2 regions of the Streptosporangium sp. NPDC049376 genome follow, and region 1 is predicted to be linked to the other one. Evidence: riboswitches for the same ligand, from Rfam matches in the RefSeq annotation. Region 1 holds a riboswitch; the other holds the start of a gene.
What was found. Region 1 has a riboswitch for S-adenosylmethionine ahead of thrC (threonine synthase). Riboswitches for the same ligand answer to the same signal wherever they lie in the genome.

Region 1 (7,353 bases):
AACAGGCCGCGGATCTTGTTGACGACCAGGGTCGCCAGCGCCTCGCCCTCGATGTCCTCGGCGATGATCAGCAGCGGCTTGCCGGCCTGCACGACCTTGTCGAGGACCGGGAGCAGGTCCTTGTTCGCGGAGATCTTGGAGTTGACGACGAGGACGTAGGGGTCGTCGAGGACGGCCTCCATGCGCTCCGGGTCGGTCACGAAGTAGGGCGAGATGTAACCCTTGTCGAAGCGCATGCCCTCGGTGAGCTCAAGCTCAAGGCCGAAGGTGTTGCTCTCCTCGACGGTGATGACGCCTTCCTTGCCGACCTTGTCCATCGCCTCGGCGATCATCTCGCCGATCTGCGGGTCACCCGCGGAGATGGAGGCCGTGGAGGCGATCTGCGCCTTCGTCTCCACGTCCTTGGCCAGCTTGGAGAGCTCCTCGGAGACACGCTCGACGGCGGCCTCGATGCCCTTCTTCAGGGACATGGGGTTGGCGCCCGCGGCTACGTTGCGCAGGCCCTCGCGGACCAGCGCCTGAGCAAGCACGGTGGCCGTGGTGGTGCCGTCACCCGCGACATCGTCGGTCTTCTTGGCGACTTCCTTTACGAGCTCGGCCCCGATCTTCTCCCACGGGTCCTCAAGCTCGATCTCCTTGGCGATGGAGACACCGTCGTTGGTGATCGTGGGGGCGCCCCACTTCTTCTCCAGCACGACGTTGCGGCCCTTGGGGCCGAGGGTCACCTTGACAGCGTCCGCGAGCTGGTTCATGCCACGCTCGAGACCGCGCCTGGCGTCCTCGTCAAACGAGATCATCTTGGCTGCCATACGGCTAGACCTCCCAAACACAGGGTGGCTTGCACCAGACCGAGGCGACGCCCGCGACGGCATACGGGCCCGCGACTCCGTTCGGCGGGCCCCATCGTCTCGATCCAGGTTTGGCACTCTCCAATGAGGAGTGCTAACCACTGTTTAGCACTCTCCCCCGACGAGTGCAAGCCAAGGACCTTTGACCTGAGTGTCAGCTTAGGCGAAGGCCCGGCCCGCCGATGGGAGCGACGAGCCGGGCCGACATGCCGAGGGCGATCCGCGCGAACTGCGCTGCCGCGGGATGCGCCAGCGGGTTCCCGACGAGCTGACGGAGGACGAGATCAGACCGTCCGGACCGATTCCGCCTGAGGTCCCTTCTGTCCCTGCGTGATCTCGAACTCGACCCTCTGGCCCTGTTCGAGCGCACGGTAGCCATCCATCATGATCGCGGAGTAATGGACGAAAACATCCTTACCACCGTCTACCGCGATGAAGCCGTAGCCCTTGTCCGCGTTGAACCATTTGACGGTGCCTTGCGCCACTTCCGACTCCTCTTACTGGGCTTGAGGACGTCGCCCATTCCTCTCGCGAGGTCCTCAATCTCCGAGGCGGAGACATCGCCTACGTCGATCGCCCTCGACCATACCTGTGAGAGCCCGTGGGGCAACAGAGTCAACCAGCAAACTACCGCTTTACGGACGCATTCAACACGCCAACATAGTTTTGCTATCACTACTAGTTAGTTAAATATTACATTATGTCTTCGCACAAAAATGTGAGCTTGCATCACAAAAGACGACACCCGCACGCGGCCAGGCCGGTGCGGGTGTCGTGAGGGTGTTCCGGGGGCGCCGTTCCATGACAGTGGACGACATCGGGATCCGGGAGGCCGTCCAGGGCCCGCCCAGGGCCCCGCGCGGCCTCCGCCGGGATCAGCCTCCGGCGACCGCCGGAATGATGGAGACCTGAACGCCGGACGGCGTCACCGTGTCGAGGTTGTCGGCGAAACGGACATCCTCATCACCGACATAGACGTTCACAAAACGGCGAATCTTGCCCGATTCATCGAGAATACGGGCACCGATCCCGGGGAAGTCGGCGTCGAGCTTCTGCAGAACCTCACGCAGGGTCCCGCCCTCGCCGTTCACCTCGGCCGCGCCGCCGGTGTACGTACGGAGAATCGTCGGAATCCGTACAGAAACGCTCATAATTCAGTACCTTTCAGAGCTCTAGGCGACGACAGCGCGGAACGCGTCGAGTGAGGGCCGGATGACAGCGGTGGGACGTGCCTGGTCAGCGACCGCGTCAAGGGTCTTCAGGCCGTCACCTGTGTTGAGGACCACGGTCTCCGCGTCGGGGTCGAGCCGACCCGACTCGACCAGCTTGCGCAGCACCCCGACGGTGACACCGCCCGCCGTCTCGGCGAAGATGCCCTCCGTCCTGGCGAGCAGGCGGATGGCGTCCACGATCTCGGGGTCGGTGACGTCCTCGACCCCACCGCCGGTGCGCCTGGCGATGTCGAGCACGTAGGGCCCGTCAGCCGGGTTGCCGATGGCCAGCGACTTGGCGATCGTGTCGGGCTTGACAGGGCGGATCACGTCGTGGCCCGCCTTGTAGGCCGCGGAGACCGGGGAGCACCCCTCGGCCTGGGCGCCGAAGATCTTGTACGGCGTGTCCTCGACGAGACCGAGGGCGATCAGCTCCTTGAACGCCTTGTCGATCTTCGTGAGCTGGGAGCCGGAGGCGACCGGGATGACGATCTGGTCGGGGATCCGCCAGCCGAGCTGCTCGGCGATCTCGTAGGCCAGGGTCTTGGAGCCCTCGGCGTAGTAGGGCCTGAGGTTGACGTTGACGAAGCCCCACTTGTCGCCGAGCTCGTCACCGATGAGCTCGGAGCAGAAGCGGTTGACGTCGTCGTAGGTGCCGTCGATGCCGATCAGCTTGCCGCCGTACACGGAGGCCATGACGATCTTGCCCTGTTCGAGGTCGGCGGGGATGAACACGCAGGCGTCGAGCCCGGTCCTGGCGGCGGCGGAGGTCACCGCGCCCGCCAGGTTGCCGGTCGAGGAGCAGGACAGGGTGTGGAAGCCGAAGTTCCTGGCCGCCTCGACGGCGATGGCGACCACGCGGTCCTTGAAGGAGTGCGTGGGGTTGCCCGAGTCGTCCTTCACGTGCAGCGAGCGCAGGCCCAGCTCACGCGCCAGGTTGTCGGCCTTGACGAGCCTGGTCCAGCCGGGCTCGGTGTTGGGCTTGGAGGCGACGTCCGCCGGGACGGGCAGGAGGGAGCGGTAGCGCCAGATGTTGGCCGGCCCCTGCGAGATCTGTTCCCGGGTGACGTTCCCGAAGTCGTAGGCGATCTCAAGGGGCCCGAAACACTCGATACAGGCGAAGCTGGGACCGAGGTCGTAGCGGGCACCACACTCACGACAGGAGAGAGCGACGGCGGGACCGAAGTCAAGAGCAGTGGTGGTTGCGGTGTTCGCGAGCGCCATGAAGCGAGGCCTTTCCCTCATCTTCGTCTGCGACCACCCTGGTCACAGACCGGAATTGGCACCTGTCCCGGTCGACCCCTCGCCAGATCGCGAGTCTTGAACCGGGAGGGTTGCCGGGGCTTCGCAGGGCCGGTCCCTCCACCCCTCTGGATGAGCAATGTTCAGTTGTGGACCTGACATGCAGGTCTCAAGCACTCTACCTCGCCTTGTGCCCCTCCTGACCAGTTGTCTCACCAAACGAGATGAAGTGTGTCATTAACCGGACAAACCTCAGAAGCCGTAGGCGTCGCCGAGCGCTCCCTGGACGTACTTGCGGGCCTGGTGGATGCGCGACTTGGCGGTGCCGAGGGGGATGCCGAGCTGCTCGGCGACCTCGTTGTAGTCGAGCTGGCAGATGTCGCGCAGCACCAGCGCCTGGGCCAGGTCGGGCTTGTCCGCCTCAAGGGCCTCCATCGCGTCGAGCAGGTCGAGGCGGGAGCCCGCGATCACACTCACCCTGGCGACGTCGGGCTTGTTGTGCAGCGGCAACTCCTCCGAGCTCTGCTCGGCGGAACGCCGCTTGAGCGAGCGGTAGGTGGTGCGCGCGCAGTTGGCGGTCACGATGTGCAGCCACGTGCTGAACCGCGCCCGCCCCTCGAACCTGGCGATGTTGCGGGCCACGGCGAGCAGGGTGTCCTGACAGGCCTCCTCGGCGTCCTGCCGGTAGGGGAGGATCCGCCCGCAGTGCCGCAGCACCTCGGGCTCGATCCGCTTCAGCAGTTCGCCCAGTGCCCGGTGGTCGCCTCCGGCGGCCGCACGGGCAAGTTCCTCGGTCGTCTCGTCCAGCGCCATCACGGGTTCCCATCAACGGTCACGGTCGCTCGACATCCTATGGTCGCCGGTTATCGTTTGGTTAACCTTCGGGACAAGCCACGTCCTCCCGGGCGAGGAGGTCAGATGAGTGGGATTTTGGTGGCCTCGAACCGCGGCCCGGTCTCCTTCACCATGTCTGAGGGCGGCGCGCTGAGCATGCGCAGGGGCGGCGGCGGCCTGGTCTCCGGCCTGTCCGAGGTGTCCAAGGAGCTCGACGTCCTGTGGGTCTGCGCCGCCCTGTCCGACGGCGACCGCGGTGCCGTACGGCTCGCTCCCGGGGGGCGGCTCGACCAGGCGGGATACGAGACCGGGGCGCTGCGGATGCTCGACATCCCCCCGGCGACCTTCCAGCGGGCCTACAACGCGGTCGCCAACTCGACCCTGTGGTTCGTCCACCACCTGCTCTACGACACCCCGAACAGGCCGCACTTCGACGCCAGGTTCGGCAGGGAGTGGGAGTCCTACCAGGCCTACAACGAGGCGTTCGCGATGGCGCTGGCCGAGGAGGCCTCGCACGGCGCCAAGGTCATGGTGCAGGACTACCACCTGGCCCTGGTCCCGGCGATGCTCAGGAGCGAACGGCCCGACCTGCGCGTCTCCCACTTCTCCCACACGCCCTGGGCCCCTCCCGAGTACTTCGGCCTGCTGCCCGACGAGGTCGCCGCCGAGTTGCTTGAGGGCATCCTGGGCGCCGACCAGGCGGGTTTCCTGACCGACCGCTGGGCCGGGGCCTTCATGGACTGCTGCGAGAGCGTCCTGGACGCGCGGGTCGAGCGCGCGGGCCGTACGGTGACCCACGCGGGCCGGACCACCCGGATCGGCGTGCACGGCCTGGGCGTGGACGGCCGGGCGCTGTGGGAACGCGCCCGCGAGCCCGACGTCGAGTCCCACATGGCCGCCCTGCGCGAGCTGGTCGGCGACCGCAGGCTGATCGTGCGCATCGACAGGACCGAGCTGTCGAAGAACATCGTCAGGGGCCTGATCGCCTACCGGGAGTTCCTCGCGGCACACCCCGAGTGGCACGGCAGGGTCGTGCACCTGGCCTTCGCCTACCCCTCCCGCCACGACCTGCCCGAATACCGTGAGTACACCGCGGCGGTGCAGCGTTGCGCCTCGGAGATCGAGGACGAGTACGCCACCGAGGACTGGGATCCGCTGATCCTCAACGTCCAGGACGACTATCCCCGGTCGCTGGCCGCCTACCGGCTGGCCGACGTGATGCTGGTCAACCCGATCCGCGACGGGATGAACCTGGTGGCCAAGGAGGGGCCGGTGCTGTCCCCGAACAGCGCGCTGGTCCTGTCGCGCGAGGCGGGGGCCGCGGCCGAGCTGGGCGCGGACGCGCTGCTGGTGAACCCCTACGACGTCTCGGCCACGGCGCGGGCCATCCACGAGGGCCTCGTCATGCCCGAGCATGAGCGCGCCGTCCGGGGGGACAGGCTGGCCCGTCTGGCGACCGCCCTTCCCCCGCAGCGCTGGTTCGCTGACCAGCTCGCCGCACTCGGCTGAGATTTTGCCCTGATATGAGATAGTTCAGGGGACTTCGCGCTTCATTGACGTTCGGGGGAACCCGTGACCGCCAGGCTCACCCGTGACCGTCCGACCTGGCTCGTCTACCTGCAGCTCGGTGTCTTCGCCACCTACCTGTACGGCCTCAGCGCCGCCCTGCCCATGCTCCGCGCCGAACTGGGCCTCTCGCAGACGGTCGCCGGGCTGCACGGCACCATGATGGCCGTCGGCGGCGTCCTGACCGGCCTCGCGCTGCCCCGGCTGACCCGCCGCCTCGGCACGCGCGTCACCGTCTGGACGGGCCTGACCGGGATGAACGTGGGGGTGCTGCTGGTCGTCCTCGGCCACACACCGCAGGTCACGCTCCTCGCGTACTGCCTGGCGGGCGGGATGGGCTCGATCAGTCTCTACACGAGCATGTCCGTCCTCGGCCGGCACCACGGTCCCGCGGGGCCGTCGGCGATCAGTGAGGCCAACGCGGTCGGCGGGACCATCGGCCTGTTCGCCCCGTTCGTCGTCAGTCTCGCGGCGCAGAGCGCGCTCGGCTGGCGGACGGCGCTGCTGCTCACCCCGCTGCTGACCGTGCTGCTCGCGCTCGCCATGGGCCGCGTGTGGGTTCCCACGCCCGCCCAGGAGGAGCAGGCGGCGCCCTCCGGGAGCGCGGGTTCCCCGGGGCTCGGCATGCGCTTCCACCTGGCGGGGGCGGTGCTGTTCTGCTGCGTCGGGCTTGAGTTCTCGTTCAACCTCTGGGCGGCCAAGCTGGTCAGCGACAACACGGGCCTGTCCGCGGCGGTCGCGGCGAGCGCGCTGACCGCCTTCACCGCCGGGCTGGCGCTCGGGCGCTTCGGCGGGGCCAGGCTGGCGTTGCGGATCCCGCCCGCCTCGCTGCTCATCGGCGCGCTGGGGCTCACCTTCGTCGGCTGGCTGCTGTTCTGGACGAGTACGGCCCCGCCGGCGGCCTACGCGGGGCTGCTCGTCTCAGGGGTGGGGGTCTCGCTGCACTTCCCGCTCGCGCTCTCACGGGTGCTGACGGCCACGGCCGGACGTCCCGAGCGGGCGACGGGCGTCGCCTCCCTCTATTCGAGTTCGGCGACAGGTGTCGGGCCCTTCCTGCTGGGAGCGCTCGCCGACGTGTCCGGCACCCAGCAGGCCTTCCTCATGGTGCCCGTGATGATCGTGCTGGCCGTCGGCGGCATCCTGGTCAGCTCCAGGTAGCCGCCGCGAGCACGGACGCCAGGCGCGGGTTGTCCCACACGTCCACGACGAGGATCTTCGAGGTGGGCAGGAACCACTCACGCTGGTGGAAGGTCCCGGTCCGCTTGCTGCCGTTGTAGCTGTAGCACTCGCCGCGCCAGCCCTTGAAGGCGGCCTTGTGCCCGCGTCCCACCTGCCGCAGCCCCGAGGCGTACGCGTTGCCGAACGTCTGGCCGCTCTTGGCGTCGAACGGGCAGCGCTGCACATCGGTGGCGGGGTAGTACGGCTGGTCCCCCCGGTAGGCGGAGAACAGCTCACGCCCGTACTTGATCTGCTTGGGGCCGAAGACCCAGAACGCCTCACAGTTCGGGGTGAAATACGCCGAGTGCGGCTTCGCGCACCTTCCCGTGACCACCTTGACGCCGTCGGCGCCGCCGTAGACCCGCCAGCCCGAGGGAAGCTTGAGGGTCATGCCGCGGAAGGTGAAGGTTCCCGAGGCCTGCGCGGTCGAGGCC
Region 2 (7,353 bases), on a different contig from region 1:
ACCGGGTGCTCACCTACGCCGAGGGGCCCGAAGGCTACGTGGTCGCGACCGACAAGGCGCTCTATCTGGGCGAGACCAGGCTGTCGTGGTTCCGGATCGACCGGGGGGTGTGGGACGAGGAGGGGCTGACGGTCGTCACCACGGAGGGTCGGACGCTCCGGGCGCCGCTGCCCGAGCCGGGGCGGGTGCCGGAGGCCGTGCGGGAGCGGGTCATGGCCTCGATCGTGGTCAGTCAGTACGCCCCGCTGGACGCCAGAGGGGGAGTGCGGCTGGTGGCGAGGAGGACCGACGACGACCAGATGATCTGGGAGTTCGTCTTCGACGCCGGGATGGACCCGCAGGACCCCGGTCTGCGCGCTCTCGCCGAGCAGGCCCTGGAGGAGACGCGCCGCAGTTTCGGCGTCTGAGGGCGTCCCACGACCGGCTTTTCTCGGTACGGAACGCGAAAGGAGCCCGCGCGGGTCCGGTGGGCGCCGTGACCCGCGCGGGCGGCGGGATCAGTGGGGGGTGACGGCCTTCTCCTCCCGTGGCCATCCGGTGCCCGTTTCGTCGTGCTCTTCCGGCCCCCTGCCGTCGCGCGGCTGCAGGAACGGCAGTTTGTCCCTGGCCACGTCACTCACCTTCGTCCTGGCCACGTCGGTGGCCCTGGAAACCTGGGCGCCGACCAGCCCCGCGGCCTCCTGGACGGCGGGGTTGTCCGAGACCCGGCGCGCCATCCGCTTGAGCTGCTCATAGCGCTCCCGGCCTGCGCGGCTCCCAAGGATGTAGCCGACCGCGAGGCCTACACCGAACATCAGTCGGTAACGCATCTCCACCTCCACAAGCGTCCTGGGCGGGACCCTACCCGCGGATCGTGAGTTGTCTCGGCCCTACCCCGGAGCATCGATGCGACACACACTCCCGGAGTGCGCTAATCTATTCCTGCGCCGCAAGGAGCGGGGGAAAACCCCAGGTCCGAACAGCGCGAAGCACGATCCCGTGTAGCTCAATCGGCAGAGCAGCCGGCTGTTAACCGGCAGGTTATAGGTTCGAGTCCTATCGCGGGAGCCATCAGGAAGGCCCCGGGAGCACAGCTCCCGGGGCCTTCGCCGTTTCGTGTCCTATTTCGCGGACAAATCCCGGTGAATCACGGAAAATAGGGGGCGCATCGCCTCGTGTCCTTCCGCTCGCACTCGGTGACCGGGTCGTGGGCGCCGTACCGCAGTGGGATCACCGCCGGGCCGGAGACATCACGCGGGACATCACGCCGAGGGAACCGTGCCGCCCGGAACGGCATGCCGTACCCGTTAGACGTATACAGGTGGTTTTTCTGTGCCGACTTGGCCGAAACCCCGGCGCCAGACGCCGGCGAGGGAACAGGGAGCACGCGCGCAGGGCTATGCGGGGGCCCACCGGGACGACGGGAGGGCGCCGTGGCAGCCGCCTTCCCAACCGGTGGCCCCGCCGGTGGACGTGACGGCCGCCGAGGAGTTCCTGACGCTGTTCCACGAGGAGAACCCGGACGCGGGCCCTGTGAAGCCCAGGCTGCGCGAGGTGCGCGCCGAGATCGCCGCGACGGGGACCTACACCCACACGCCGAAGGAACTCGTCTTCGGCGCCCGGGTGGCCTGGCGCAACAGCGACAGGTGTATCGGGCGGTTGTACTGGAAGTCACTGCGGGTACGCGACCGGCGCCGGGTGAACACGGTCGAGGGGGTCGCCGTCGAGTGCGTCGACCATCTCCGTGAGGCCGTCTCCGACGGCCGGATCCGGCCGATGATCACGATCTTCGCCCAGGACCGGCCGGGGGCGCCGGGGCCGAGGATCTGGAACGAGCAGCTCATCCGTTACGCGGGGTACGCGATGGACGACGGTTCGGTCGTCGGCGATCCGCGCAACGCCGGGTTCACCACGATGGCCCGTAAACTCGGCTGGCCGGGCGGCCGGGGCACGCCCTTCGACGTGCTTCCCCTGGCGGTCTCGATGGGCGACGGGCCGCCTGTGCTGTCCACGATCCCCGGGGACGCGGTGCTAGAGGTGCCGCTGTCCCACCCGGCCTATCCGTGGTTCGAGCGGCTGGGGCTGCGCTGGCACGCCGTACCGGCGATCTCGAACATGTGCCTGGAGATCGGCGGGGTCTGCTACCGGGCCGCGCCGTTCAACGGCTGGTACATGGGGACCGAGATCGGGGCGCGCAATCTCGCGGACCCCGACCGCTACAACCTGGTGCCCCTGGTCGCCGCGCGGCTCGGCCTGGACACCCGTAACGAGCGTTCGCTGTGGCGCGACCACGCGCTGGTCGAGCTGAACGTGGCGGTCCTGTACTCCTTCGACAGGGCGGGGGTCACCATAACCGACCACCACGCCGAGTCCAGGCGCTTCCTGACGCACGTGGCGCGGGAGGAGAGCGCGGGCAGGATCTGCCCGGCCGACTGGAGCTGGATCGTCCCGCCCATCTCGGGGGCCGCGACCCCGGTCTTCCACCGGTACTACGACCAGGAGCGGCTCTCGCCGAACTTCGTCACCCACCCCGACTCCAGGGAGCGGTCGGCGGGCCGGTGGAGCCCGGGGCGGTGACGTCCTTCTCAGCGGTTCCCGGAGACCAGGGAGAGCCAGTGCGGAGGTGAGGCGAAGGGGGCCGTCCTGGCGGTGACGGCCTCCATCAGCGCGGCGGCCGAGGCGCGGGCGCCCTCCACGATCTCCCTGGGGTAGGCGTAGCGGACCTGGTGCTCCTCGAACTCGTCCTCGTCGTCCAGGAGCACCCGGCCGTCCTTGCGCATGCGGATCACGTCGAGGTCGAGGTCGACCATGGTCACCTCGTCGCCGTCCCAGCGCGGCACGGTCGAGACGTCACAGTAGATCTCGGCCTTGTACGGCGCCGCGTTGAAGGTGGCCGTCCACCAGGCGTCACGGGGGAAGAGGATCACGAACGGCTCGTCCCAGACGACGGGCGGCTCCTGCCCCCGCCTGCCGCTGCTGCCGGGCGGGCAGCCGACCCACACGCCGTGTTCGTCCTCGCCGAGGAGCAGGGCCGGGTGGTTCCAGTGCAGCGAGCCGTCGTACTTGCGGTAGACCACGCGGACGATCTCATGAGACATCCCCCGACTTTAAGGGTTGACAGAGATCTATGTATTTCCTACCGTCTAACTAGGTTAAGAGTGTCAGTGCAAAGCCCCGGCTCGCTGACCGGCAACCCTCGCACCGCGGCGGGGTGCCCCCGGGGAGGACCGGGTGGCACGGTCGGCGTGCCGCAAGCGCGGACCCGCACGGGTCACCGAGGCATGCCCTGGGAGTGTCACATGTCCGAGATCACACTCAACTACGCCAGCCCAGTGGACCTGGACACCCACGGCCGCTACCGGCCCGGTGGCAGGCCCGGCCCCCGCTACCCCTTCCAGGGACGGATCACCGACGACGGCACCGGGGAGTTCCCCGCCGAGGCCGGGCGCTACCACCTCTACGTTGCGGCGGTCTGCCCCTACGCGCAGCGTACGGCGATCGTGCGTTCCCTCAAAGGGCTGCAGGACGTCGTCTCGCTGTCCTACGTGGACGACGAGCGGGACGGCAGGGGGTGGGCGTTCCGCGAGCGGCGCGGCGCCGACCCGGTCAACGGCTTCGCGACCCTCAGGCAGGCCTACGAGGCGACCGAACCCGGATTCGACGGACACGTCTCCGTGCCGGTGCTGTGGGACCGGCACGGGGGGCGCATCGTCAGCAACAACTTCCCGGACATCACCATCGACCTGGGCACACGCTTCGGCGGCGACCCCGAGGCCGACCTCTACCCCGAGGAACTGCGGACCGAGATCGACGCGCTCAACGCGCGCATCTACGAGTACGCCAACACCGCCGCGGGCCGGGTCTCCGCCGCCACGACCGAACCGGAGTACCACCGGGCGAGGAAGGCCGTGATCGGCTTCCTCGACGAACTCGACGCCAGGCTCGCCGGCCGCAGGTTCCTGTTCGGCTCCGCCGTCACCGAGTCCGACGTACGGCTCTGGCCCACCCTGGTCAGGTTCGACGTGAGCGACAACCCGTCGGCCAGGATCAGCGAGCGCCCGCTGACCGCCTTCCCCAACCTGTGGGACTACGCCAGGGACCTCTACCAGCACCCCGCCTTCCGCGAGAACACCGACCTCACCGTGCTCGCCTCCCCCACGGGGGAGACCGACCCGTGGCGGGTGCCGGTCGAGCCCGCCACCCCCGACTGGGACCTGCCCCATCGAAGAGCAGCGCTGTGACGGACCGTACGAGAGGGGAGTGGTCGGCGTGAGCGCCTCCATCGCGATCGTCGGCGCCGGGCCGACCGGCACCTGCCTGGTCGAGCGGATCTGCGCCAACGCCGCCGAACTGCTCAGCTGGCCGTCGCTCGACGTCCACGTGATCGACCCCTACCCGCCGGGCGGCGGCAGGGTCTGGCGCGAGCGGCAACCCGACCTGCTCTGGATGAACTCCGCCGCCGCCGACGTGACGCTCTTCACCGACGAGTCCGTCCGGTGCGTCGGCCCGATCCGCCCCGGCCCCTCGCTGGCCGAGTGGCTCGGCTGCGACCCCGGACGCTTCGTCCCCCGGCCCGTGCAGAACGCCTACCTCACCCACGCCTTCCGGCGAGCCGTGGACACCGCCCCCCGCGGTGTCCGGGTGCACGTGCACCGGACCCGGGCACTCGACCTGACCGACGTCCCGGGAGGCCAGGCCGTACTGCTTGAGGACGGGACGACCCTTGAGGTGGGCGCCGTGATCCTCGCGCAGGGACACGGCGACGTCACCCCGGCGGCGGAGGAACGCGGGCTGACGGCCCTGGCAAGGGAGAGCGGCCTGCGCTACCTGCCGACCGGCTACACCGCGGACCTCGACCTCGGCCTGGACCGGCTGCCCGCCGGTGAACCGGTGATCGTGCGCGGCCTGGGACTGGCCTTCGTCGACCTGATGGTGCTGCTCACCTCAGGAAGGGGCGGCCGGTTCGTCAGGGAACACGACGGGGAGCTCGTCTACCTGCCCAGCGGGCGGGAACCGCTGCTGCACGTGGGGTCTCGGCGCGGTGTGCCATACCACGCCAAGACCGCCTACCGCTTCCAGGGGCTCCGGCCGCCCGCGCCGCGCTTCCTGACGGCGGGGGCGCTGGGGGAGGGGCCGTGGAACTTCCGGCGGGACGTGTGGCCCCTGGCCGCCAAGGAACTCGCCTTCGCCTACTACCACGAACTCCTCAACAGCCATCCGAAACGGGTCAGGACCGGTTGGCCGGAGTTCGCCGAACGGTTCGCCGCAGAGGAATGGCGCAGCCCCGGGATGCGGCTGCTGATCCGCAAGGCCGTACCCCGGCACGCCGACCGGCTCGACCTGGACCGGCTCGACCGGCCGCTGGAGCGGATCCGCTTCGGCGACCAGGCGGGACTGCGGCGGTGGATGGACGGCTACATGGCCGCCGACCTGCAACGACGCTCCGACTCCGCGTACAGTGCCGACCACGCCCTGATCCTCGGATTACTGTCCGTCAACGGCGTCCTCGCCGAACGGGGAATCTCCGACCGGTGGTTCGAGGGCTTCTTCAGCTACGTCGCCAGCGGCCCGCCCGGCCCCCGGCTTGAGGAGCTCAAGGCCCTGGCCAGGGCGGGCGTGGTCACCTTCCTCGGCGCCGACGTCAGGGTCGAGCACCGCGGCGGGCGATGGGTCGCGCAGAGCCCCACCCTGCCCGGCGCCGTCACCGCCAGGTCCCTCGTCGAGGCCAGGCTGCCCGCACCCAGCGTGAGCCGCTCGACCGACCCGCTGATCTCCGCGCTGCGCGACCGCGGCGAGATCGACGAGTCGTCGGGCCTGCTGAGGGTACGGCCCGCCGACCGCCGCCTGCTCGACCGCCTCGACACCCCGCACCCCCGCAGGTTCGCCTTCGGCCCCTGGGTCGTCGGCGGACGGGTCACCGGCGGCTTCGCCAGACCCGGCCTCGACGCCCCGCTCTTCCGCCACGCCGACGCCCTGGCCCGGATCGTGCTGTCCGAGGCCGTCACCACCGAGATCAGACATGTCGCCTGAGGCGGCGCACGACTCCCCGAGGAGAAGGTAAGTGAAAGCGCAACGGGGCGTCCTGGCTCTGGCCGGGATGCTGACGCTCGCCGCGTGCGGAACCGAGACCGGGGCCGCGAACCCGGCCTCAGGCGGCGGCACCGAGGGGGACTCGCTGGTGTGGGCGATCGAGACGCAGCCCATCACGTTCAACCCCCAGCAGTGGGGCCAGAACAAGGCCAGGCTGCTGGTGCACAACCAGTTCGACGCGCTCGTCGCCAGGGGCAGGGACGGTGAGTTCCTGCCGTGGCTGGCCACCTCGTGGGAGGTCTCCAAGGACGGCCTCACCTACACCTTCAAGCTCAGAAGGGACGTGACCTTCCACGACGGGGAGAAGTTCGACGCGGCCTCGGTCAAGGCCAACCTCGACCAGCTCGTCGCGCCCGGGTACAACCCCGCCGTCGCCGGCATCCAGCTGCGTGAGTACTCCTCGGCCGAGGTGACGGACCCCTACACGCTGAAGATCACACTCAAGGCGCCCGACGCCCTGTTCCTGGACTTCCTGGCCTCGCCGTACGCCGGACAGGTCTCCCCGAAGTCGCTGAGGAACGCCAAGGACCTCAAGGCGGGCGGTCCCGACCTCGTCGGCACGGGACCGTTCATCCTCGACCGGTTCACCCCCGGCCAGGAGGCCCACTACCGGCGCAACCCCGCCTACAACTGGGCACCGCCCAACGCCGCGCACCAGGGACCCGCCTACCTGGCGGAGATCACCTACCGGTTCCTGCCGGAGGCGGCGGTCCGGGTCGGCGCGCTCACCTCGGGACAGGTCCAGGTGATCGAGGGAGTGCCCGCCACCGAACTCGGCCTGCTCAAGGCCGACCCCGGCGTGAGGGTGGAGACCAGCCTCAACTCGGGCAGCGCGTTCTCCTACTACTTCAACGTCTCGCACCCGCCCTTCGACGACAAACGGGTGCGAGAGGCCTTCAGGGACGCCGTGGACGTGGACACCGTGCTCAACTCGGTCTACCAGGGCACGGCCAGGCGAGCCTGGAGCATCGTCGGCCAGGGCAGCCCGCAGTTCTACGACGCCTCCCTGGAGAACACCTACGGCAACGACACGCGACGGGCCAACGAACTGCTCGACGAGGCGGGCTGGACCGAACGCGACGCCGAGGGCTTCCGGGTCAAGGACGGCAAGCGGCTGACCGTCCGATCCGTCGAGTCGGCCCCCTACGTCAGGGACCGCCGCGACGTCCTCGCGCAGGCCGTACAGGCCGCGGTCAAACAGAGCGCGGGCATCGACTTCCAGCCCAAGGTGGTCGACCAGGGCACCCAGCAGAAGGCCCTGGAGGACGACCAGTACGAACTGTT

Region 2: it holds a riboswitch for S-adenosylmethionine, as region 1 does, so the genes downstream of both, ACIBVQ_RS01435 (glutathione S-transferase C-terminal domain-containing protein) here and thrC (threonine synthase) in region 1, are expected to answer to the same signal.

The regions. Positions count from the first base shown of each region.
Region 1 covers NZ_JBITMT010000004.1:22,167-29,519, reverse strand. Annotated here, with positions in the region: gene groL (chaperonin GroEL) at 1-809, opposite strand, end outside; gene ACIBVQ_RS13105 (cold-shock protein) at 1,133-1,333, opposite strand; gene ACIBVQ_RS13100 (MoaD/ThiS family protein) at 1,724-1,999, opposite strand; gene thrC (threonine synthase) at 2,021-3,283, opposite strand; SAM riboswitch class I at 3,298-3,440, opposite strand; gene ACIBVQ_RS13090 (RNA polymerase sigma factor) at 3,554-4,114, opposite strand; gene ACIBVQ_RS13085 (trehalose-6-phosphate synthase) at 4,220-5,644, shown strand; gene ACIBVQ_RS13080 (MFS transporter) at 5,708-6,859, shown strand; gene ACIBVQ_RS13075 (hypothetical protein) at 6,846-7,353, opposite strand, start outside.
Region 2 covers NZ_JBITMT010000001.1:328,202-335,554, forward strand. Annotated here, with positions in the region: gene ACIBVQ_RS01410 (hypothetical protein) at 1-407, shown strand, start outside; gene ACIBVQ_RS01415 (YtxH domain-containing protein) at 498-809, opposite strand; tRNA gene ACIBVQ_RS01420 (tRNA-Asn) at 975-1,050, shown strand; gene ACIBVQ_RS01425 (nitric oxide synthase oxygenase) at 1,447-2,556, shown strand; gene ACIBVQ_RS01430 (DUF402 domain-containing protein) at 2,565-3,077, opposite strand; SAM riboswitch class IV at 3,130-3,242, shown strand; gene ACIBVQ_RS01435 (glutathione S-transferase C-terminal domain-containing protein) at 3,279-4,220, shown strand; gene ACIBVQ_RS01440 (FAD/NAD(P)-binding protein) at 4,249-6,009, shown strand; gene ACIBVQ_RS01445 (ABC transporter substrate-binding protein) at 6,041-7,353, shown strand, end outside.